Regions from separate parts of the Paenibacillus guangzhouensis genome, predicted to be linked through region 1. Evidence: riboswitches for the same ligand, from Rfam matches in the RefSeq annotation. Region 1 holds a riboswitch; each other region holds the start of a gene.

The links. A riboswitch is a leader RNA that binds a small molecule or an ion and turns the genes downstream of it on or off. The one in region 1 is predicted to bind cyclic di-AMP.
Region 2: linked by a shared signal. The riboswitch ahead of GCU39_RS14640 (C40 family peptidase) and the one ahead of GCU39_RS23575 (C40 family peptidase) in region 1 are both predicted to bind cyclic di-AMP.
Region 3: linked by a shared signal. The riboswitch ahead of GCU39_RS11835 (3D domain-containing protein) and the one ahead of GCU39_RS23575 (C40 family peptidase) in region 1 are both predicted to bind cyclic di-AMP.
Region 4: linked by a shared signal. The riboswitch ahead of GCU39_RS21030 (KamA family radical SAM protein) and the one ahead of GCU39_RS23575 (C40 family peptidase) in region 1 are both predicted to bind cyclic di-AMP.

The regions. Positions count from the first base shown of each region.
Region 1 is NZ_CP045293.1:5,233,695-5,239,328, forward strand. Features, by position in the region: gene GCU39_RS23555 (transglycosylase domain-containing protein) at 1-424, shown strand, start outside; gene GCU39_RS23560 (YwhD family protein) at 519-1,019, opposite strand; gene GCU39_RS23565 (M1 family metallopeptidase) at 1,122-3,110, shown strand; gene GCU39_RS23570 (carbamoyl transferase) at 3,123-3,926, shown strand; cyclic di-AMP (ydaO/yuaA leader) riboswitch at 4,180-4,316, shown strand; gene GCU39_RS23575 (C40 family peptidase) at 4,322-4,822, shown strand; gene GCU39_RS23580 (diaminopimelate dehydrogenase) at 5,017-5,634, shown strand, end outside.
Region 2 is NZ_CP045293.1:3,252,296-3,257,929, forward strand. Features, by position in the region: gene GCU39_RS14625 (LamG-like jellyroll fold domain-containing protein) at 1-278, opposite strand, end outside; gene GCU39_RS14630 (5' nucleotidase, NT5C type) at 291-833, opposite strand; gene GCU39_RS14640 (C40 family peptidase) at 1,927-2,391, opposite strand; cyclic di-AMP (ydaO/yuaA leader) riboswitch at 2,392-2,527, opposite strand; gene GCU39_RS14645 (response regulator) at 2,801-3,943, opposite strand; gene srtB (class B sortase) at 4,704-5,483, opposite strand; gene GCU39_RS14655 (DUF7601 domain-containing protein) at 5,503-5,634, opposite strand, start outside.
Region 3 is NZ_CP045293.1:2,652,537-2,658,170, reverse strand. Features, by position in the region: gene GCU39_RS11840 (Nramp family divalent metal transporter) at 1-1,263, shown strand, start outside; cyclic di-AMP (ydaO/yuaA leader) riboswitch at 1,434-1,608, shown strand; gene GCU39_RS11835 (3D domain-containing protein) at 1,611-2,372, shown strand; gene GCU39_RS11830 (polysaccharide deacetylase family protein) at 2,434-3,249, opposite strand; gene GCU39_RS11825 (dihydroorotate dehydrogenase electron transfer subunit) at 3,529-4,230, shown strand; gene GCU39_RS11820 (dihydroorotate dehydrogenase) at 4,211-5,143, shown strand; gene GCU39_RS11815 (PspA/IM30 family protein) at 5,277-5,634, shown strand, end outside.
Region 4 is NZ_CP045293.1:4,692,364-4,697,997, reverse strand. Features, by position in the region: gene GCU39_RS21040 (cache domain-containing sensor histidine kinase) at 1-281, shown strand, start outside; gene GCU39_RS21035 (response regulator transcription factor) at 284-1,867, shown strand; cyclic di-AMP (ydaO/yuaA leader) riboswitch at 1,930-2,069, shown strand; gene GCU39_RS21030 (KamA family radical SAM protein) at 2,260-3,468, shown strand; partial or broken gene GCU39_RS32055 (SulP family inorganic anion transporter) at 3,562-4,623, opposite strand; gene GCU39_RS21015 (TetR/AcrR family transcriptional regulator) at 4,783-5,442, opposite strand; gene GCU39_RS21010 (ABC transporter permease) at 5,464-5,634, opposite strand, start outside.

The sequences.
Region 1 (5,634 bases):
GATGAAGCGCCCCGTTGCGGGCAAGACGGGTACAACGGATACGGATGCATGGCTCGTTGGTTATACGCCTGAGCTCTCCACTGCGGTCTGGGTTGGTTATGATCGCGGGAAAATGATTCATGCCGTTGATGCCCATAAAGCAGCCCCGATCTTCGCGCAATTCACAGAAGAAGCGCTGCGTAATGTGCCGCCGAAGATCTTCCCGATCCCTGAAGGCATCGTCAACGTGTATATCGACCCGCAGACAGGCCAGCTTGCGACCACCGCATGTCCGGACAAGCGGCTGGAAGCCTTCGTTGCAGGCACGGAACCAACTGAATCCTGCAGCGCGCATCACGGAGAAGAGACGAAGCAAGAAGGAACAGAGTCTTCACCGCAGCACCGCTCCTGGTGGCAGGACGTCAAACGTTGGTGGACAGGGTAAAATAACCGCCTGATGTAGCATTCGGCGGTTCAAGAATATAAAAAGAGACAGCAAAATCCATTTCGGATTGCTGTCTCTTCTTCTATATATAGCCTTAAGCCAATGCTTCCTTCACGCTCTCGCTGGTACGTTCCCACCATTCTTGGTTATGCTGCATCAGTAGGTCGCGAAGGAGCTTCTTCTCCTCTGCATCGAGCCCTTCCAGCATCACACGGCGTTTCAGCGCATAGTCCAGCTTGTTCACATGCTCCGCAAGGATCTTCCACCCGCGCTTGATCTCCGGGTCAACAGACATTTCGCATGCCGTCATTCCGCCGTATAGCTGACCTTCCTCATTGCGGTCCACCGCAACCCAGACAATCCAGCATTTGCGACCATTCGGCACCTCATCCCGATTCGGGAGAAATTTAATTCCGCGCTCGATCTTACTCTTCGCGTGCATCGCACCAATATCAATATAAGCTTCTCCTTGATCGATAATGACCGGGGAGACGTTATTCAAGTCGATTGAACCTGCGCCAAATCCCTTATGTTCCTTCTTGCTAACAACGTTCAGGGCTAGCTGTTTCTTCGGTTTTTGCTCTTCAGAACTCATCCGCATTATACCTCCAAGTGATTTAATTTTATTTTAGCTAATATTATTGAAATTGCAAACATATACATGCTGTACATGCTTGTCAACGGGAGGTAAACGTGTATGACCCCACGCCTAACAAAACGCATTCTAACGATCTCGCTCATCGTTTGTCTGCTCGGCTATGCCATCTGGTTCAGCAGAAACCAGGCAGATCATCTCACCACCATGTCGAAGCTTCCAGAACAGCGTACGGCCGCAAGCGAACCGGCAGAACCGAAGCAGACCATCGAGGCGCCGACCTCGAAAGTGTATAGCAAACGCATCGTTGAATATCACACGAATGTGAAGCTCGAAGATTCCCAGGTCGGCAAGACGCTGCAGGGCAGCCAATCCGTCACGTGGACCAACCCCGGCAAAAATATCGTAAATGAGCTGTATTTCCACCTCTATCCCAATGCATTTTCGTCCAAGCAATCGACCTTTATTCAAGAATCTGGCGGAAAACTGCGCGGGGATGTCATGAAGGAAGGCAGCTACGGGTCCATGGAAATCACCGACATGCAAACCGAAGAAGGTATGTCGCTCATGAAACGCATGCAGTATGTACAGCCGGATGACAACAATCCGAATGATCGCACTTTAATGAAGGTTCGGCTCTCTCAGCCGGTCAAGCCCGGCCAGTCCATTACGCTTAATATGAAGTTCAATGTCAAAATGCCGGACGTCTTCGCACGCATGGGTGTCGCAGGCAACTTCGTCATGGCGGGACAATGGTTCCCGAAGCTGGCCGTGTATGAACCCGCAGGTACGCGCGGGCGAACGACCGAAGGATGGAATATCCATCAATACCACGGGAACTCCGAATTCTACTCCGACTTCGGTACCTACAACGTGCGCATCCAAGTCCCTGAAGCCTATAAAGTGGCAGCCTCCGGCTTCCCAACCAAAAGCGCAACCACCCAAGCCGGATACAAAACTTATCAATTTTATGCCGAAGATGTGCATGACTTCGCATGGGCCGCATCGCCGGACTTCATCTATGCTGAACAGCCTTTCTCTGCGCCGAACGTTCCTGGCGTACGAATCAAGCTCTACCTTGATCCGGCGCATAAGGATCTGCAAGAGCGGTACTTCCACGCCGCTAAGGTGTCACTTGCTCGCTATAGCGAATGGTACGGAGAATACCCTTATTCTACACTCTCGATCGTCGTACCGCCTAAAGAAGGCAATGGGGCTGGCGGAATGGAGTACCCAACCCTTATTACGGCATTCGGGGCGATGGATGATAACCCAGGGTATGATCTAGAGCGTACTGTCGTTCATGAAATCGGACATCAATATTTCTACGGCATGCTTGCGAGCAATGAATTTGAAGAAGCTTGGCTGGACGAAGGGTTCACCTCCTACGCTGAGGACCGCGTCATGGAGACGGAGTACGGTATTGTACCGAATCTGCCGATCGAGTCGAGCTATATGACCAGCCCAGCTCCACTGTCTCTCTACGCATGGAAATACAAAGACTCCGACCAATATGCCGAAAATGTGTACACGCGCGGTAAACTGGTGCTCGTTGCCTTGGAAAAGCAAGTGGGAGCCAAGACGATGGCTAAAATTATGAAGACCTACACGAATAAATGGGCCTTCCGCCACCCGACGACGTCGGATTTCCAGCGTGTCGTCGAGCAAGTCACGAAGAAGAATTGGACTGAGTTTTTCAATCAATACGTCTATAAAGGATTCATGACGGATTATGCCGTGGAGAGCATTACAGCGGAGAAGATAGAATCTAAAGGGGCGACGGCCTATGAGTCCAAAGTCATTCTCCGCAAAAAAGGCGGCGATTACCCGCAAGTTCCTGTCGTGTTCATGTTCAAGGACGGTACGTCCGTGAAGCGGATGTGGGACGGCGCATCGGCAACGATTCAGTATACACTCACCCATAAGACACCGCTGGATTGGGTGATGATCGACCCGCAAGATACGATGGTGCTTGAGAATAAACGCATCAATAACTACATGAAGGCCCAGATTGATGAAGCCGTCAAAACGCGAATTAACTTCAGTACAGCAAAACTGATCGAGAGTATCTTGAACGCACTCGGATGGTGAGGTGAACCCGGCATGAAATATATCAAAGAAAGCTTTAGTATTGTTAGGCATCATTTCTATATTGTTATTATTCTATTCTTGTACCAGCTGATCTGGGGCTTCTTCCTCTATCGATTTATCGACGCCATCGTGGTCCCCCTTCTAGAACGCTACCCGGATCCTCACCCTACTGAGACGAGTATGCAGATGTTCTTAATCGAGAGCCAGTTCCAACTCATGAAGACCGATATCATCGATTATTACCTGTGGATGCTGGCTGGCTTATTCCTCATACGCATGATCATCACACCGTTCATCAACGCCGGACTCTACTATTCTATTCACCATCAAGATGATAAAGGACTCTTATTCTTCAAAGGCATGAAATACGCGTGGAAACCGGCCTGTCTGTTCTATTGGCTGGAGAACCTGTTGATCCTCGCCCCAGCGTACTGGATCGTTCCTTACTTCTATCAGGAATGGAAGTTCTACAACCTGGAGCAACTAGGGGTTGCCTTCCTACCGATCATCTTCGGATGGATTGTATTCGCATGGATCATGCATCAATTGTTCTTATTCATGCAGTTTGGTCAGGTGAGCAAGACGGGGATCTTCCGCGGACTGCTCCTCTCCCTCAAAAACCTGCCTATGATTCTAGGCATCACCCTTCTACTGCTCGCATTCCTGCTTGTGATCAGCAGTATTTTTACAGCTGCCGCTTGGATCTGGACAGGGCTCATCGCTATTATTCTGCATCAGACCTACCATCTCGTCCGCTCTATCGTCAAAGTGTGGGGCATTGCAGCACAATATCAACTGTGGCAAAGCAAATGTTAAAATATCCCCACAAAGTGATGTGCCCAAAAAATAGAAACACGATACTCGTCCAATAAAATAAAGAAGTAACGAATAAACCCGATTTTCGCCTAGCGAAGGTCGGGTTATTCGTTGTTTTTCGCAAAAAATGGAGTAAAAACGTAAAAAAAGGTTTGTCAAAGAGAGTAGCGTCTGTTAGAATAGCAATTAGTTAAGATTTTGTAATAAGTTTGTAATCAATTTTGTCATTATTGTGATTCGTATCCGGTGCACCAAATTATTGAAGCCGAGTTCCTGCGCACCAGGAAACGGGGGAACCATCTTTGGGTGAATTGATCTTGCAAGTAAGGGATCATAGGGAGCCTTCAACCGAACCCTTAGCTAACCTCGTAGGCGTTGGAAGGAGTATTACCCTCTTGAAAAAGTTATTTAAATCTATGATCGTCACACTTGCATTAACGATGACAGTCTCTGTTGGTAGCGCTTTCGCCGCAGACTCCAAACTTGACAAAGAAGTTAACGAAGTTATTGGCACTCGCTATCAAAGCGGTGGCACATCGACAAGTGGATTTGATTGCTCCGGATTTACGATGTACATCTTCAAGCAGTTCGACATCAAACTTCCGCACCAATCGAGATCACAGTACAAAATGGGCCAAAAAGTTGCAAAATCAGATCTTCAATCCGGAGATCTCGTATTCTTCAACACAACCGGTAAAGGCATCTCGCATGTCGGTATCTATGTAGGCGACAATAAATTTGCACATGCATCCAGTAAAAAAGGGATTACAATTTCCAGCTTAAGTGATTCGTATTATGTGAAACGTTATGTTGGTGCAACAAGAGTGACGAATTCGGACATTTTTGATGAAACCAATGACAATGACGGCAATCAAGATCACGATGATGTAGAATAATAAGAAGGAGCCCGCGAAGTCCATCCACTGGACACATTCGCGGGTTTCTTTTTACCAAAGCCGTATTAATAAAAGTAAGAACCACGATAGAGGTTTTTTCTCACGAATAACGTTTACATTTAATGTAATATTTCTATATACTTTAAAGGGTGGACAAGCAGAATATTGGAATACCCTAGAGGAGGACTTTATCAATGCAAAAGATTAAAGTAGGTATTGTTGGTTATGGTAACTTGGGGAAAGGCGTGGAGAAAGCCATTCGCCAGAACCAAGACTTGGAGCTCGTAGCGGTATTCACTCGCAGACAGCCAGACCAAATCGCTACAGCAGGTATCAAATTCGAGCATATCTCAGCTGCAGAGCAATATAAAGGTATCATTGACGTGATGATTCTGTGCGGAGGTTCCGCGACAGACCTTCCAGAGCAGACGCCAGTGATCGCCAAAATGTTCAATACGATCGACAGCTTCGACACGCATGCGAAGATTCCCGAATTTTTCAATACCGTGGATGCAGCTGCGAAAGAAGGTGGCAACCTCAGCGTAATTTCGACAGGCTGGGATCCGGGATTATTCTCGCTTAATCGACTGCTTGCGGAGTCTATCCTGCCAGAAGGCAAAGACTATACGTTCTGGGGCAAAGGCGTTAGCCAAGGCCACTCTGATGCGATCCGTCGTGTGCCAGGCGTAAAAGCTGGCGTACAGTACACTGTTCCAGTTGAAGAAGTGATCGACCGCATTCGTTCGGGTGAGACACCAGAGCTCGCTACACGTGAGAAACATTTGCGTGAGTGCTATGTAGTCGCTGAAGAA
Region 2 (5,634 bases), 2.0 Mb from region 1:
GCATCGAGGTCATTATTAAAACTCAATACCTCTCCATGGTATGGATCTTGCTCCCACTTCATGGATGGCCGCTCCTCTGACAGATCTAATGGATTAGCAGCGCAAGGAATCGATACGGCCTCCAAATGATTTCCATTTCCACTCTGATCTTCAATGATGAGATCACCCGCTTCCATGGAGCCCGATAATACATGATCCGAACGGAAAACCCAGTGTGCAACAACACGCGGCAAAGACGCATGGCTCTTCAAATGATCGTCCATTTCTCGAGAAGTCATGTCTGGCACCTCTCAATCACACGGCTGGAGTTGAGCCATGAACCACGCTTTTGCTTCCAACCAATTATTCACACGTACATATCCGGTCTCATGAACATTGCGAGGCGCTGTAAAGAGAATCCCTTGCCCCTCGAAGGCACGAAGCTGATTCACATTGTCATCGACCATGTAGTCTGCGCGAATGATGCTCTTATCGCCACAGAATACAAAGTTCATCGCATTCAAAAAATCAAAATGCTCCAGCAGCCACTCATACTTGGCCTGGAAAGAGGCCGGTACTTCCATGGCTGCAGTAGTAATATAGATCTCGTAATGTTCCGAGAGCTCTCGAAGCACTTCTTGGCTATGCGCCATCACCTTAATATTGCGAAAGAAATCTTCCCGATCATAATAACTTTCAATCGCCTGTCTGGCATTAGGCCTAGCCTGAACCAAGTTCATACCTTCAAGTTCTGACACCTTCAGTTCATCTTGATAATCCCGGTTATACCACTCCAGATGTGTAGTCAGCGTGTCTGCAATGACTTCATCCATATCAATGGCTATACGTTTCATCGTTCGCTCCCCCTGCAAGTCATGATCACATCCAACACAATCAGGCAACAATACAAATAAGTCTCACAGAACCAAAACGGATGTCTCCATCATAGAAGATATATGTTAGCTTTATTTAAAACTTTTGTTAAATATTTGTAAATGGATGGTGTTTATGCATATTTAGTTTGGTGTCTATGGTTTAAGAGACTATACCTCTTGAAAGTAGTTAGAATATACTATCGTAACTCGTGTTAGTTAAATTAGTTCATGAAAGGTTGAGCAATGATGAGATCAGATAATAACTTCACGATCAACGACGACGGTTATTCCCCAGATGAGCAATCTCCACCAATGAATAGTCCTCCTTCCAAATCTTTTTTTGAGCATATCGGTGGAATGGACGGTGTGATGTCCATCATGGGACAATTTCAACAAGCATATGGATTGTACAAGCAAATGCGCCCTACATTTGATTTGTTTAGCTCGTTTATGCAGCCCAAAGCATTCGTGCAGAACGTGAATTCACATAAGAATAGAAACAAGAGTTCGAGATCCCGTAATGGTAATAAAAGAGCCAATAGTCATGCTGCATATAGAAAAAGAGTTGCGAAGGGAAAGCGGATCTGAATCATTCGGTTCCTGATCCTCGCCAGATTAAAAAAGACTGCCTAACAAACTCTAGGCAGCCTTTTTCTTGTGTTTTAGTATAATGTAGGAATTGGAGGACATGAAACTGCACTGATAAATCTTGGATCCATACCGTAGTACGACCAGAACACACCATTCCAACGATAGCCCGAAACTTCACCATATTCCACACGTGTCGGATAAAACCAAAAGCTTTCCCCATTTATTAACCATACATATGTGTATTGATGAACGCAGTCTACGATATAGGATACAGCAGGTTTTTGTGGGACGAAATTTGGGGGTGGGGACTGTGGCATATATGTCATGTGATTTCACTCCTTATGAAGGGGAATCAATTTGAGCTATGTATTGTATGTAGGTTCATAACTAAATGATCGTACAGACGCCTAATTCAATAAGAAAAGGACAAGTCGGTAAGTAATTTTACTTACGATCTTGTCCTTAAAAGCAATTGCTAATATTAGCTCATCATTTTATGATAACTTTGCTGACTGACAACACGTCTAGCCGTAACATACCGATTTTTATAATAGGATTCAGACAGACTACTTATCGTTACACCTTTACTGCTTGATGAATGCGCAAACTTATTGTCGCCAAGGAAAAGACCAACATGAGAAATCCCTTGTCCATCCGTATTGAAAAACACCAAGTCCCCTGCGCGTAGATTTGCTTGATCTACCTTTGTACCTTCTGTTGCCTGCGTTTTTGAAGTACGTGGTAAATCTAACTTGAACTTATCAAAAATATATTGAATGAAACCCGAGCAATCAAAGCCAGATTTTGTCGTACCTCCCCAGAGGTATGGCGTTCCAATAACTTTATCCACTTCATTTGTAAGATTAGACGAACTAGCATATGTACTTGTGGTACCAGCGGTAAACAACATTGCCGCTCCTAACATGGAAATAATGACTTTCTTCATGATGTCTCCCTTCGATGCCTACGGAGTTAGCTGAGGGTTCGGTAGAAGGTTCCCTATATTCTTCAATAGATTAGAATAATTCACCCAGAATTGGTTCCCCCGTTTTCTCTAAATAGAAATTCGGCCAAATATTAATTTTTTGTAACCTTTAATACTGTATTATATTTTCAGGTATTTTGTCAAATCATCTTGTAAGAGCTTACTATAACTAGATCAGAGTCACATGCTAGATGTCTAAGTGACATGAGACCTTGATACTGTAGACTTTTGTCCTATTCAGCATTGACGAAATATCATAAAATTACAATGACAAGTAACAATAATGAGTCGAAAATACCAATTACAAAATTGTAAATAGTTATTCATAATAAAAAAAGAGTGAAGCACATGAAGTACTCCACTCTTGTGTTCATATCAAGTTATTACACCACTGCTCATACCAACGGATAATTTCTTCACTGATCGGGAGCTCCATATCACTTTCCATTCTCGTCTTCAGTAGAAAAAATTGTTCTTCTACACCCACTTGATTATCAATCGCATGATTAAGCTTCATTAATAAGAAATAGTAATCTTCCTCATCCGGTTTTATCCGCTGAGCGTCCTGAATCAACCGAATGGCTTTATCCATTAAGCCTTGTTGCTCATAAAATTCGCTTACTCTTCTTATTTGGTACAGCCATAACATTCGCAATCGTTCCCGTTCATGCTCCGCCCATAGGTACTCGTAATTTCCAAGATAATCACCAGTATACATCTTTAACACATGTTCATGAGAATCGACGGTGTCTGCATCAAGACGACCCAATTGCTTCAAATCTTTTTCCCATAACTCCGTATCAACGTGAGCATTCCCCATATCCAGCCGATAGCCTGTCTCCAATTCACCAATGCGGATGGAAATCGAATCCATCCTGTAATTTTTTAAAGTCTGGCGTATATGGTAAATCGCCGTATAGAGATATTGTACCGCTTTATCCTCTGGCGTGTCTGGCCATAACAATTCAAGTAGTAAGTTCCGACTGACTACCCGCTTGCGATGGTGGAGCAGATAAGCGAATAATTCCTGTGCCTTACTCGTCCGCCACTTCACGTTCTGCGTCTTCATGGCATTTAACTGAAAGCGGATTTGTTCGAAGCAGCAAACCATAGGCGTATTCAAATCCTGCGTTTCCTTTGTTCCTTTTAGATTCATTTTATCCATAACGCGCATGACCGTTTGGTTTAGTCGCTCGAGTTGTACCGGCTTCATGATGTAATCCACAGCATAAAGCTCGAATGCACGCACGGCATACTGATCGTAACCAGTGACAAAAACAATTTCCGTACCAGGGACGACGGTCTGTATCTGCATGCCCAGCTCTAATCCATCGATCTCAGGCATTTGGATATCCAAAAAAACGACATCGGGGCGATGCTCTAAAACGCCTAAGGTCACTTCATTCGGATCCGAATATGAGGCGACGATCTCCACACCACTAACCACACGTTCAAGCAATTTCTGAAGTCTACTCAATGCTAGCGGCTCATCGTCAACCAAAATAACTTTCATTTATTAACCATCCCTTTTGCATATACTTGTTAAGAATAATATTTTTAGTAATAAAGTGAACATTAATCATAAGGATGCTATTAGTGAAAGTTATGTCTTCCAATATATCGACACTTTCATTATTTAATATCGGTCAGGTAACATAATGGAATGATATTATGGATAGATTGCCAACATAATAAAACCATAATACAATACGCTTATTTCCAAGCGAGGCAGTCTAAACAGGCCTTCTTCGCTTTCGATAGCACACAGCTCACGCTCCACCTTGTTTAGAATTTGTCGAGTTTTGTCGTATATAATAGATTTCACAATGGAACTCGAAAGATACAAGGGGGATTACTGTGCATCGGAACGTTCTCAAAGAATTACACAAGCTTAGCCATGACGACGAACTGAGATATCATCTGCTCATGAGATATTTGCGAACCATCGGAGAGGAGAAGAAACAACGCGGTTTTCTTAAAAAATTCAAAAAACAATGGAAAACGTACGTGTCAGCAAAAAAAGAGAGTCCTCTGATAAGATCGATGGATACATCCCAGTCTTCGAATGAATAGTCTTTGCCGATATCATTCCTTCATTCATAAATCAACAATGGCCGACTTCATGTCGTCCATTGTTGCACAAATCCTCACGCTACTCTGCCGATTTCCCTTCACTCCAAAAATTCTTTGATGAAGCGTTAACTATAACAAAAAATCGCGCCCCATAATGGAGAACGCGATACGATGCAACTTAACTCCGTATTTTAACATCTTCATTTACGCTTTCGGGCGATTACTGCTAACCTACCATCTTCGGTTGAATATTCACACGTAGACAGCACAATAAGTTTATCACCATACCCGGCTGTCACGCCCGTGTCGTAAAGCGCAAGTTTTTTGATATTCTGAATATAAGCGTCAAACTCAGCGGGTGTTCCTGTCTTTTCAATCTGGTAGTATTTAAAAACATCATCCGATTTGCGATAAACCTTTGACAGAATAACGGCAAGTATCTCATACTCTTCCTTTTCGTAAAGCGTACTGAACTGGAACGTAGCATGCTCCTTATAATAGCTTTCTTTCTTGTACTCCATCAAATCTGCAAACATCATACCGCTCTTCATGTGATGTCCATGAATCAACAAAATGCCTGAGCTGTTTATCCGACTGTACGCGTCCAGAAAAGGGAGTCCGTTTTTGCTCTCCTTTTTATCGAAATCATGATTGAGATAGAATTCCGAATCCTGTTGGTTTTGCATGATCGGGTAATCAATTCGGGTACCGTCGATTCTCAGCCAACCGATGATGTCCGTGTTTCTCCCGTAAAGCTCTTGAAATTCGGGGAGCATGACCGTCTCATGCGCCTTTGTGATAAAAGGTGAGGCTGTTGCAGCCTCACCCCCAATGGTTGATTCTTTGTTCCATAATTCTGCTATCTCTTTGATTTTCTGCTGTTCAGCATAATCCCGCAGGAGAATTCTCGCAATATTGACGAGAGAAAAAATCAACACAAGAATGGAAATGGCAATAAGAATTTTTTTGATTTTGCTCATTTTCTTACCGCCTTTCCGATTACTGAATGTGCTTTTCCTTCTTCCTATTGGACAAACAGAACCCGATCACAATCAAGGACATCATCGCCAAAGCCATGTAGAAGATTGGCGATGTGCTATTATCTCCTGTTTGCGGAACATCGTCCAGCTC
Region 3 (5,634 bases), 2.6 Mb from region 1:
TCGATGAAAATACCTAAGAAAGGTTCATGGCTCAAGAAGTTTTTAGCTTTTGCAGGGCCAGGTTATCTGGTTGCGGTAGGGTATATGGATCCGGGGAACTGGGCGACGAGTATTGCCGGAGGTTCGATGTTCGGCTATACACTATTGTCCGTCATCTTCGTCTCGAACCTTATGGCGATGCTCTTGCAAGCACTCGCCGGCAAACTTGGGATCGTGACGGGTCGAGATCTTGCGCAAGCTTGCCGTGATCATTATACGAAGCCAGTGAATTTCGTCCTGTGGGTGCTCTGTGAACTGGCCATCGCAGCTTGTGATTTGGCTGAAGTCATCGGGGCCGCGATCGCGCTGAACTTGCTATTCGGGATACCTCTTGTATACGGTGTATTAATTACGGCAGTCGACGTTCTCATCGTGCTGTTCCTACAGAACAAAGGGTTCCGATATATTGAGATATTGGTTATCGTCTTGATCGCGACCATCGGCGGTTGCTTCGCAGTAGAGTATTTCTTATCTAGACCTGACCTTGGCGGCATCGCACGCGGCTTTATTCCGAGCGCAGAGATCATTACGAACCCAACGATGTTGTATATCGGGATCGGGATTTTAGGGGCCACTGTGATGCCACATAACTTGTATTTGCACTCATCTATTGTACAGACGCGGAGCTTCGAGGAGAATTCTGCGGGGAAACGTCAAGCGATTAAATATGCAACATGGGATTCATCCATTGCACTATTGTTCGCACTGTTCATTAATGCTTCCATTCTTATTATCGCAGCCGCAACGTTCCATGAGGCGGGGATGACGAGTATTGCGGATATTGGAGATGCCTATCATATGTTAACGCCGCTGCTCGGCACAACGCTTGGTAGTATCGTCTTTGGGGTTGCGCTCTTAGCATCAGGACAGAACTCAACATTAACAGGTACCTTAGCGGGGCAGATCGTCATGGAAGGCTTCCTGAATATACGACTTAAGCCTTGGCTGCGCAGATTAATTACACGGATGATCGCGATTATTCCAGCGGTGATCGTAACCATCATGTATGGTGAGAAGGGTGTCAGCGATTTGCTTATCTTAAGTCAAGTCATTCTATCGCTTCAACTATCCTTTGCTGTCGTACCTCTCGTGAAATTCACAAGCGACCCTGCCAAAATGGGGGAATTCGTCAACAAACCATGGATGAAATGGACGGCATGGTTCGTAACGATCGTAATCATTATCTTGAATGCGTATCTACTGTACAGCACATTTTTCGGTTAATTAAACGTTATTTTTAGCTGAGGAAGACCTATTCGAATCGAGTCCAGCACTCGGTGAATAGGTCTTTTTGTTGTAATTGTATCAAAAAATTAATCACAAAAAACGCTGATATACCGCATGGTTGAGCGATTTGTCAAAAATTGCTTGCGCACTGGTTACAAAATTGTGATATATTGATTGAGCCGAAACTTCGATTGCTGAAGTGCGGGGGATGATTCACAGCTGAATGGATGAAGAACAAAATCCACAACAATCGATTCAGCTAGGGGTGAAACGCGTAAGCGTAGGGTTGTATCCTCAATCCAAACCCGACAACTAACCTCGTAGGCGTATGAAAAGGAGGAATTATGAAAATTTTTAATCTGAAGAAATTGTCCATTACGTTGATAACTGCATTCTTAGCTGTTCAATCGATTACTGTTGTTGCAGCAGCGCCTTACTACGCGAAAGACGGAGATACCTTCTTCAATATCGCAAAGGCGAATAACATCGATATGAATGATCTCATGAAGGCGAATCCGAACGTCGATCCACTCAATATCTATCAAGGATTAAAGATTGATTTTCCTGGAGCCAAAGAACAAAAAGCTGAGGTTGCCTCAGCACCGGCAGCAGCATCCGAACCGCTTGCAGCAGAAGCAAAAGCAGTTGCAAAATCTGCACCTGCGCCTACAGCAAAGAATGAGGAGAAGCCGGTAGAGAAACCAGAGCCGAAGAAAAAGGAAGCAACAGTGTCTGCCTTTGCATCATCAGATAATGTGGTCCATATTTCTGGCGAGCCTACAAGCTACAAGAAATCGATAAATGTGAAAGCGACAGCCTATACAGCTGCAGCAAGTGAAAATGGATCATGGGCAGGGAAAGATTATTTCGGTAATCAATTGAAGCACGGTACAATTGCGGTTGACCCGGACATGATTCCGCTTGGTACGAAAGTATTCGTAACAGGCTACTCATTTAACGGATTACCAGCAGGCGGATTTGTGGGTCGAGCGAATGACATTGGCGGCAGTATCAAAGGGAACCGTATTGATATCTTCGTCGATACGACACAATCGAGTGCGAGCAAGTTCGGTATTCAGAATGTAAAAGTATTTATACTTTCTTAATAGCGACAAACGCTTCCCATCCTTGAATAAGGATGAAGGAAGCGTTTTTTTGTTCTTCGTTTTATGAATTGCTCTTTCGGACATGGAACATATCTGTCAAGGTAACGAATTGATAACGTTTATTTTTCAGTCGTTCAATGACTCGTGGCAGAGCTTCCAGCGTCCCATTTAAGACCCCTCCAACATTCCCGCCTGCATGCTGCAGAATAATCGAACCCGGCCGTGTAGTCGTTAGGATATTGCTCATGACTCTCTGGGCACTTAGTCCTCGCCAATCTTGGGAATCGACATCCCAATTCACGATAATATACCCTTGGCTTCCAGCCCATCGCACTTGCTGCTCGTTGATTTCACCGTATGGAGGGCGAATGAATTTGGGGTGATACCCAATGATTCGATGCAATATCGCGTCCGTTCGCAAGATTTGCCGTTTGAATTTCACCATGGACACCTTCGTCAGCAAAGGGTGATTGTATGTATGGTTGCCGACGAGATGGCCTTCCCGCACCATCCGTCTTACGATATCGGGGTGCTTCTCGGCACGATAGCCCATCACGAAAAAAGTCGCTTTGACGTTATAGGCTTTGAGTACATCCAGCACTTTACCTGTGAACTCATCTGGCACATCATCGAACGTTAAGGATACACGTCTCGCATAGGACGAACCGTTATTTTTGAAGATGGCAGGGTATTTATGACGCAGTGATGACAAGGCACGGTAACTATCTTCTGCACGAGATCGGCGATTGGATTTGGTCCGCTCTGATTTCTTGCGATGCGAGACCGTCTGTCTCGTCGCATCCGGTTCGGACAACTTCTGCTTGGTCTCTGTCTCAGCCCCTTTGGAATGGAGTGTTACGGGGGATGTCTCTAGCACTTTCGGTAGCGGTGACGGATCAGAAGAATTTGAACAACCGCTACAGAGCATGATGAGGACTAGGAACAGTATACAACACGAACGCAAAGCGAATCCCCTCCCTTCAATACACTGTTTTGCACATTCGGAATCCGTCTCTTTGTTATGTCCTTTTCGATGGTGAATTATGCGAATGTTTCCAATCGAATCAAACGCATCGATGTGAACATTGTCACAGCTTCGGCAAGCGCCGCAAGGCATAGTATAAGAAGGCAAAACCCTGTTAAAAGGAGGGCGCATGTGAATACCGTTAAATCCAATGTGAAGATCGCAAAAGACGTATACCTGATGAAAATTGAAGGACATTTTGAGGGCCGAATGGGGCAGTTCTACATGCTTCGGGCATGGTCAGATTATCCCGTGTTATCCAGGCCGATCAGCATATATGATATCGGTGTGCAAGAGATCAGCTTCTTATATCATGTAGTTGGGGAAGGGACAGAACGTTTCAAGCAGCTTGAAGCGGGCGATCCGATCCAACTGGAAGGACCTTATGGGAACGGCTTCCCTGTAGTGCAAGGCAAGGTAGCGCTAGTCGGCGGGGGAATTGGGATCGCCCCGCTATACTTCGCAGCGAAGCAGCTGCAGCAACCGGACATTTATCTAGGATTCAGCCGAGAATCATATCTTGTCGATGAGTTTAGACCTTTCGCAGGCGAAGTCGTCTGTGATGTAGGCGGAATCATTGTCAATCAGATCGATTATACGAGGTATGACGCTGTGATCACGTGCGGACCGCATGTCATGATGAAAGCATTAACGGAACGTGCGCGTGGATCAGGGGCCAAAGTCTATGTCTCACTTGAGAAACGTATGGCGTGCGGCATTGGAGCATGTCTCGTATGCAGTGTCATTTGCCAAGGTGGTAACCGAAAAGCTTGTGTGGATGGTCCGGTATTCGCAGCGGAGGAGGTTCGATTTGATGCAGAACATGGCGTGTAAGGTTGCAGGCGTACATTTTAAAAATCCAATCGTAATGGCGTCAGGGACATTTGGGTTCGGCAAAGAATATGCGAAGCTCTATGATATTAATCGTCTAGGCGGGATATCCGGCAAAGGATTAACCCTCGCGCCAAAGGCAGGGAATCCCGGCGTACGAGTATGGGAGACCCCATCCGGCATGCTGAATAGCGTAGGACTTGAGAACCCGGGGATTGAATATTTCCTAAAGGAAGAAACGCCATACTGGGAGACGCTGGATACGGCAAGGATCGTGAATCTGGGCGGCGGCTGCATAGAGGATTACCGGATTGGTGCAGAACTAATTACAGCCCACGAGAAAAGGCTGAGAGAGGGAGGACGCTGTTCCATCGATATCATAGAACTCAATATCTCTTGCCCGAATGTGAAGGAAGGCGGGATTGCGTATGGCGTTCAGACGGAGACTGCGAGAGCGGTTGTACGCGAAGTTCGTCAGGCGACATCACTTCCACTCGTCGTCAAGTTGTCACCGAATGCGGAGAATATTGTTGAAATGGCCTACATGTGCGAGGTAGAAGGGGCGGATGGCATATCGCTCATTAACACGATATCGGGGATGAAGATCGATACACGGCTGCGCAAGAGCGTCTTCCACAATCTCTATGCCGGATTATCCGGGCCTGCGATTAAGCCGATCGCACTGCGCATGGTGCACCAAGTGGCACAGCATGTGAAGATTCCCATTATGGGGATGGGTGGAATCACAACAGCCAATGATGTCATCGAGTTCATTATGGCAGGAGCGTCCGTGATTCAGATCGGAACGTATAATTTCATGAACCCGCGTGCTGGAGAGCAGATGGCGGATGGCATTCTGAAATGGATGGAGCAGGAGAAGATCGTTTCGATGGATGAGATACGCGGGATCTTGTAGAATGTTATACCTTATGAACACAGGGAGAGTGGACTTCCCTGTGTTTTTTTAAAATTTTCGAAACCGGATTCCAAATGATGACGTAATACAGTAACATAAACATAATAACAGATCCATTGAGGAGGATTACCACATGTCTATTTTCAAAAGATTACGCGACCTTACCCTATCGAATGTCTATGCTCTCATTGAGAAAGCTGAAGATCCAGTAAAATTGACGGATCAATATATTCGCGATATGACAGAGGATCTGGAAGATGCAGAGAAGGCTGTTGCACAGCAAATCGCAATTGAGAAGAAATTCAAACAGCAATATGAAGAGCAAGTCGCGCTCGTGAAGAAGCGTGAAGAACAAGCGCACATGGCAGCACAAGCACAGAACATTGATCTTGCTCGCCGTGCACTGGAAGAGAAGAGATCTGCTGAGCAGAAAATGGATGAATTCAAGATTGGGTATGATCAGAATAAAGCGGCAGCGGATAACCTTCGCG
Region 4 (5,634 bases), 540 kb from region 1:
TCTCTGAGCCGGATTTCTATGAGGTCGTGATTGTAGACAATGGGAGCGGGTTCCCGGAAGATGTGCTTGAAGCGCTTCAGAACGGGAGTTATTTCACGCAGCCGCAGGATGAGCATCTGGGCATCTGGAATGTGCATCATCGGTTGAAGCATATTTTCGGGCAAGATGCCGTGCTTGCGTTCTCAAATGAGCCGGGTGCGGGGGCGAAGGTTAGACTTGTGCTTCCTTACCGCACATTGGAGCAATTCAGTACGTACGATGGTAGACCTTGGGAGGGGTAAAGATGTATAGAGCGCTGATCGTGGATGATGAGATTTATGCCGTGCTCGGGATCAAGAGCGGCGTGAATTGGGAGGAGCTGCACGTATCGGAAGTCTATGAAGCATACAACATGCGGGAAGCGATGAAGGTATTCGAACGCACGCACATCGATCTTCTCATCTGCGATATCGAAATGCCGAAGGGGACGGGCATCGAACTGCTGGAATGGGTGAATACCCACTCTCCTGCGACGGAGACGGTGTTCTTGACGGCCCACTCTGACTTCAGCTTCGTGAAGCGGGCGGTCCAGCTCGATAGCTTCGACTACTTGCTTAAGCCTGTGGAGTATGAGGTACTGCAATCGACGTTGGCGAAAATGCTGCAATCCGTTGTGCAGGAGAAGGAATTGCTGCAGCTGCGTGAACAATATAAGCCGTACTATGAGCTCTGGACGAAGAAGAAGCCGCTCATTGCCGAGAAATTCTGGAATGACGTGCTAACGAATCGTATTACGTGTACGCCGACCAATGTGCAGAACCTGTTAGAGGAGCATGATCTGACGATTTCGCCTGATATTCAGATGTTGCCAATTCTCATTAGTGTGGAGGCGTGGAAGCGTGAATTCTGCACTAGGGATGAAGAGATGATGGAATACGCGATCCGCAAGGCGGCTTCTGAACTGCTGCTGCAGGAGGCGAATGGGGTGGTGATCCAGACGCGCCAAGGCGTGAATGTGGTGATTCGTTATCTGGACGAGGGGCAGAAGGTTGGAGCAGACCTATATGAGGTGTGTCAGGACTATATCCGCTCATGCAGTCAGTATTTCAATTGCCAGATTTCTTGTTATATCGGGGAAAATACTTCGCTGTTCAACATCGGCGAGATGTATCAGGAGCTGCTGGAGCTCGAGTACAACAACTTGCATAAGTCCAATCAAGTGTATTTCTTGCGGAACCGGGAGAAGCCCGGCATGATGAAGCTGCCGCTTTTCTCGGCATGGACGATTCTGATCGAGCAGGGGAAGCGGGCAGAGATTGAGAAGGAGCTTGCACGGTGTATAGCTGCATTCCGAGCGGACCCGAAATTATCTGCGAGCGCAATGCAGGCATTCAACCATGGATTCCTCCAGATGATTCATTACATTCTGCACAAGAACGGATTGTCAGCTCACGAACTCCTGCATGAAGGGCAAAGTCAACTGAGCGGGACGGCTCCCCGAACACTGGATCAGATGCATGAGTGGGCGCTGCGGCTGATCGGACGGGTATCCCATTCCTTACATCAGAACGATTCGGTGATTGAACAGGTGCAGCGTTACATTGCGGATCATCTGAGCGAAGTGATTACGAGAGAGCAGTTGGCAGAGTACGTGCACCTGAATCCTGCCTATCTGTCGCGATTATTCAAGCGTGAGGTGGGCGAGTCGATGACAGATTATATTCTGAACGAGCGCATGAAATTGGCGAAAGAATTGATTGCGACCTCATCGCTGCCGATCTCGGATATCGCTAAATCACTCGGGTACAGCAACTTCTCTTATTTTGCGAAAATGTTCAAGAAGGTCTACCATGCGACGCCGCAGCATTTCCGCCGCCAACTCGGTTGAAATGTGACTTTGTGAAATATACAATAATATAATATTTGACTATCTAAGATAAATTGTAGTAAAATGGAAATACGCTTAATTTCCGGTGATAAGTTCGGAAAGCGGGGGAACCAATTATTAGGGGCGAATCAAGAACGAGTTGTAGGGAACCATCTTTCCCGAGCCCGACAGCTAACCTCGTCAGCAGTGGATGGGTCAATGATTGACAACTTAGCCGCACCCCCTGACCCGTTGAACCGGGTCTTTTTGCGTCTATTGGGAGAGGCCCGGATGCCTGCAAGGACGAAGCACATGCTTCATGCTCTGCGGACAACGGGTCTTTTTTGCACCATTTGACCAATGAAGGAGGGACAACGCGTTACCATAAATCTGACTCTCAAGGAGGAAATACAATGGCACAGCCGAAATATATCACGAATATCGATAAAATTGTTGAGATCCCGGAGCAAGAGCGGGCGAAGCTCAGACCAATTACAGAGAAGTTCGTGTTTCGCGTGAACGATTATTACTTGAAGCTGATTGACTGGAACGATCCGAATGACCCGATTAAGAAATTAGTGATCCCGAACGAGGGAGAACTGTCCGAATACGGCAGATGGGATGCCTCCGATGAGGACACGAATTATGTGGTGCCGGGCTGCCAGCACAAGTACAAGACGACGGCGCTGCTCATCGTCTCTGAGGTATGCGGCGCGTACTGCAGGTACTGCTTCCGCAAGCGGCTGTTCCGCAACGATGTGAAGGAAGCGATGTCGGATGTGAGTCCGGGCATCGAATACATCCGTCAGCATCCCGAGATTAATAATGTGCTCCTGACCGGGGGAGACAGCTTGATCCTGGCCACGCCGAAGTTGAAGCTGATTCTGGAGCAACTGCGTGAGATTGAGCATGTGAAGATTATTCGCCTTGGCTCCAAAATCCCAGTATTCAATCCGATGCGGATTTATGAAGACGAGGAACTGTTAGAGACGATTCGAACGTTCTCGAACAGCGATCGCCGGATTTATGTGATGGCCCATATTAATCATCCGCGTGAAATAACGCCTGAAGCAAGACGAGGGTTTGAGGCGTTGCATCAAGCTGGAGCGATTGTCGTGAATCAGACCCCGATTCTGCGGGGCATCAATGATAACGCCGATGTGCTGGCGGAATTGCTCGATAAGCTGTCTTGGGCCGGCGTCACGCCCTATTACTTCTTCATTAATCGCCCTGTTGCAGGCAACCGGGATTTCGTCCTGCCGCTCGAACAGGTGTATCGCCTCGTTGAAGAAGCTAAAGCGAAGACATCCGGTCTTGGCAAAAGAATTCGCTTGTCGATGAGCCATACCTCTGGGAAAATTGAAATTCTCGCGATCGAAGACGGGAAAGCTTACTTGAAGTACCATCAGTCGCGAGATGACCATTACGGCAAGTTCATGGTGCTTCCTTGTCCGAAAGATGCATCCTGGTTCGATGACCTGCCGGGAAATGAAGCGTATTGGCAGAAGCCGAAGAAGAAGACGGACGCCGTCGTCTCGGTGAATGAACTGCCGCAGTTCCCGCAGAAGGGAAGCCGCGCAGCCAGTGTATCCCGACATCCGGCGTATCCTAGCAGCGAGTGATGACTGTGAAGTGAACCAATCTAGGAATGAATAGCACGAAAGGGCAGCTGCTCAGCGTATGGCTGAGCGGCTGCCCTTTTTGTTTGTGGTAATTTAGGAAGCGGCCCGTGTTGGCAAGCCGGCTTGTTCGACGAGCTGCTCACTCTCTAGATTCAGTCCGGACAAGGTGACGCGCTTGCCTTGCTGATCATATCTGGCAATGATCTTCGCGATGGCGGTAACGGCCGAATGATCCCAGACATGGGAAGCATGAAGATCGATAATGACGTGCGCCGGATCGTGGTGCACATCGAAGAGATCGACGAAGTGGGACATCGTGCCGAAGAAGAGCTGCCCCTTAATGCGATACACCTTGCTGCCTTGCGCGTCTGTAGAGGTACTGGCATCAATCCGGGCAAGTTTCCAGCCGAAGATCAACGCGCTAATCGCAACGCCGGACATGACCCCGATCGCTAAGTTAGAGGTCAAGATGACGACGGTTACCGTGACAATCATGACTGAGGCAAGATGTACCAGAACGCTTCAAGCGTCAAGCGGATATCGGGAAGGTGGAAGAATGGGAGCGACTGCTTAATGTCGCCCATGTCGCCGACGGTTCGCAATCGAGGTGCATCGTGACCGAGATAACTGTCATCACGATGATCGCCACGAGCGCCGGGGGGACGGCTCTCGTCACGAACGGCAGCAGATAGATCAACACGAGCGTACCTGCAATCATGGCGAACATCTGCCAGTTCGCCCCTTTGAAATTCGGGAATTGTGCCATGAAGACAATGATGGCGAGTGCATTGACGAACCCGGTTACGACGGAATGCGGGATGAAGGTAATGAACTTGCCGAACCGTAATACGCCCATAAGATACTGAATGATACCGGTTTGAATCGAGGCCGCGAACAAATACTCGATGCCGTATTTGGCGATAATCGGCCCCATCAGGGAAGCCATGGCGCCGGTTGCCGCCGAGATCATGCCCATCCGTCCTCCGAAGATCGAGATGGTGACAGCAATGATGAACGATGCGTATAAACCGACCATCGGATCGACGCCGGCGAGAATCGAGAAGGCTATCGCTTCGGGAATGCGACCGTGATCCCGGATAATATGTCTTTTCGCGTGTTGAAGAACCATGCGTTTTTTAAATATTGAACGAACAAAACAGCTTCACTCCTTGAATGCGGTGTCGAACCTATCAAATTATACACAAACTGATATATTTCAACTACCCTCAATTCAGGCGTGGAGCGCGTTGGCTCCGTTATAGCAAAACAGCAGGCAATCGGGAAGGTGAGTCCCCAGAAGCCTGCTGTTTCCTGTTAAGGGGCTAACCCTTTCATAATGAATTGGATCGTAGCTTCGCGTTCGAGCGTATCATCCCAGCCCGACCCTTCTTGAGGTTCTAAGATGGAGCGGAACAGAACATAGCCCATGACGGCGGAGGCGCTAAGCCGCATAATCGTCAGGGAAGGCAGATCAATCAGCTTGCCCTCGGCTTGCAGCTTGTGAATGATTTTCTCGAACCTCCCCTTCATCTCGTTGAAGACGAGCTGCTGAAGCTGCTTCTGAAGATCGGGATGGAACGGCAGCTCCTGCACCACAATCTTGAATAGGCTGCGATTCTGCTGCAGGAAGGTGATTCGGTTATCGATAAGCGCTCGGAGGAGCTCATCGAAGCTGTCATAATCCTTCGAGAGCACATCTTTGAACTCTCGAAGCAGAAACGGCGCGAGCAGCTTCACCATGGCGGGGGTTACGATGGAGAGCAGCAGATCCTTCTTCGTCTTATAGTGACGGAAGATCGTGCCCTCCGCGACGCCGGCCCGCTGCGCGATCTCGCTCGTCGATGAGGCTGCATAGCCTTTCTCCGCGAATATTTCAATCGCTGCTTCGAAGATTCGAGCTTGCTTGGCAGTTCGCGGTGTTGAAGGATCGCCTTGCAGGAGCTCTTCCATCCATGGCTCCAGCGATTTGGTCATAGACGTCAACTCCTTGCTAGATTAGATCGCGCGCTGCTTCTTCAGCGCGACGATATTGAGTAGTGCGAAGACGATCGAGAATCCGAGCAGGATATAGATATCGAGCTGAATATCGCCGATACTCTCTCCTCGAATCATAATACCACGCATCGCGTCTGCGCCGTAGTAAAGCGGCATGATGAAGCTAAGCTT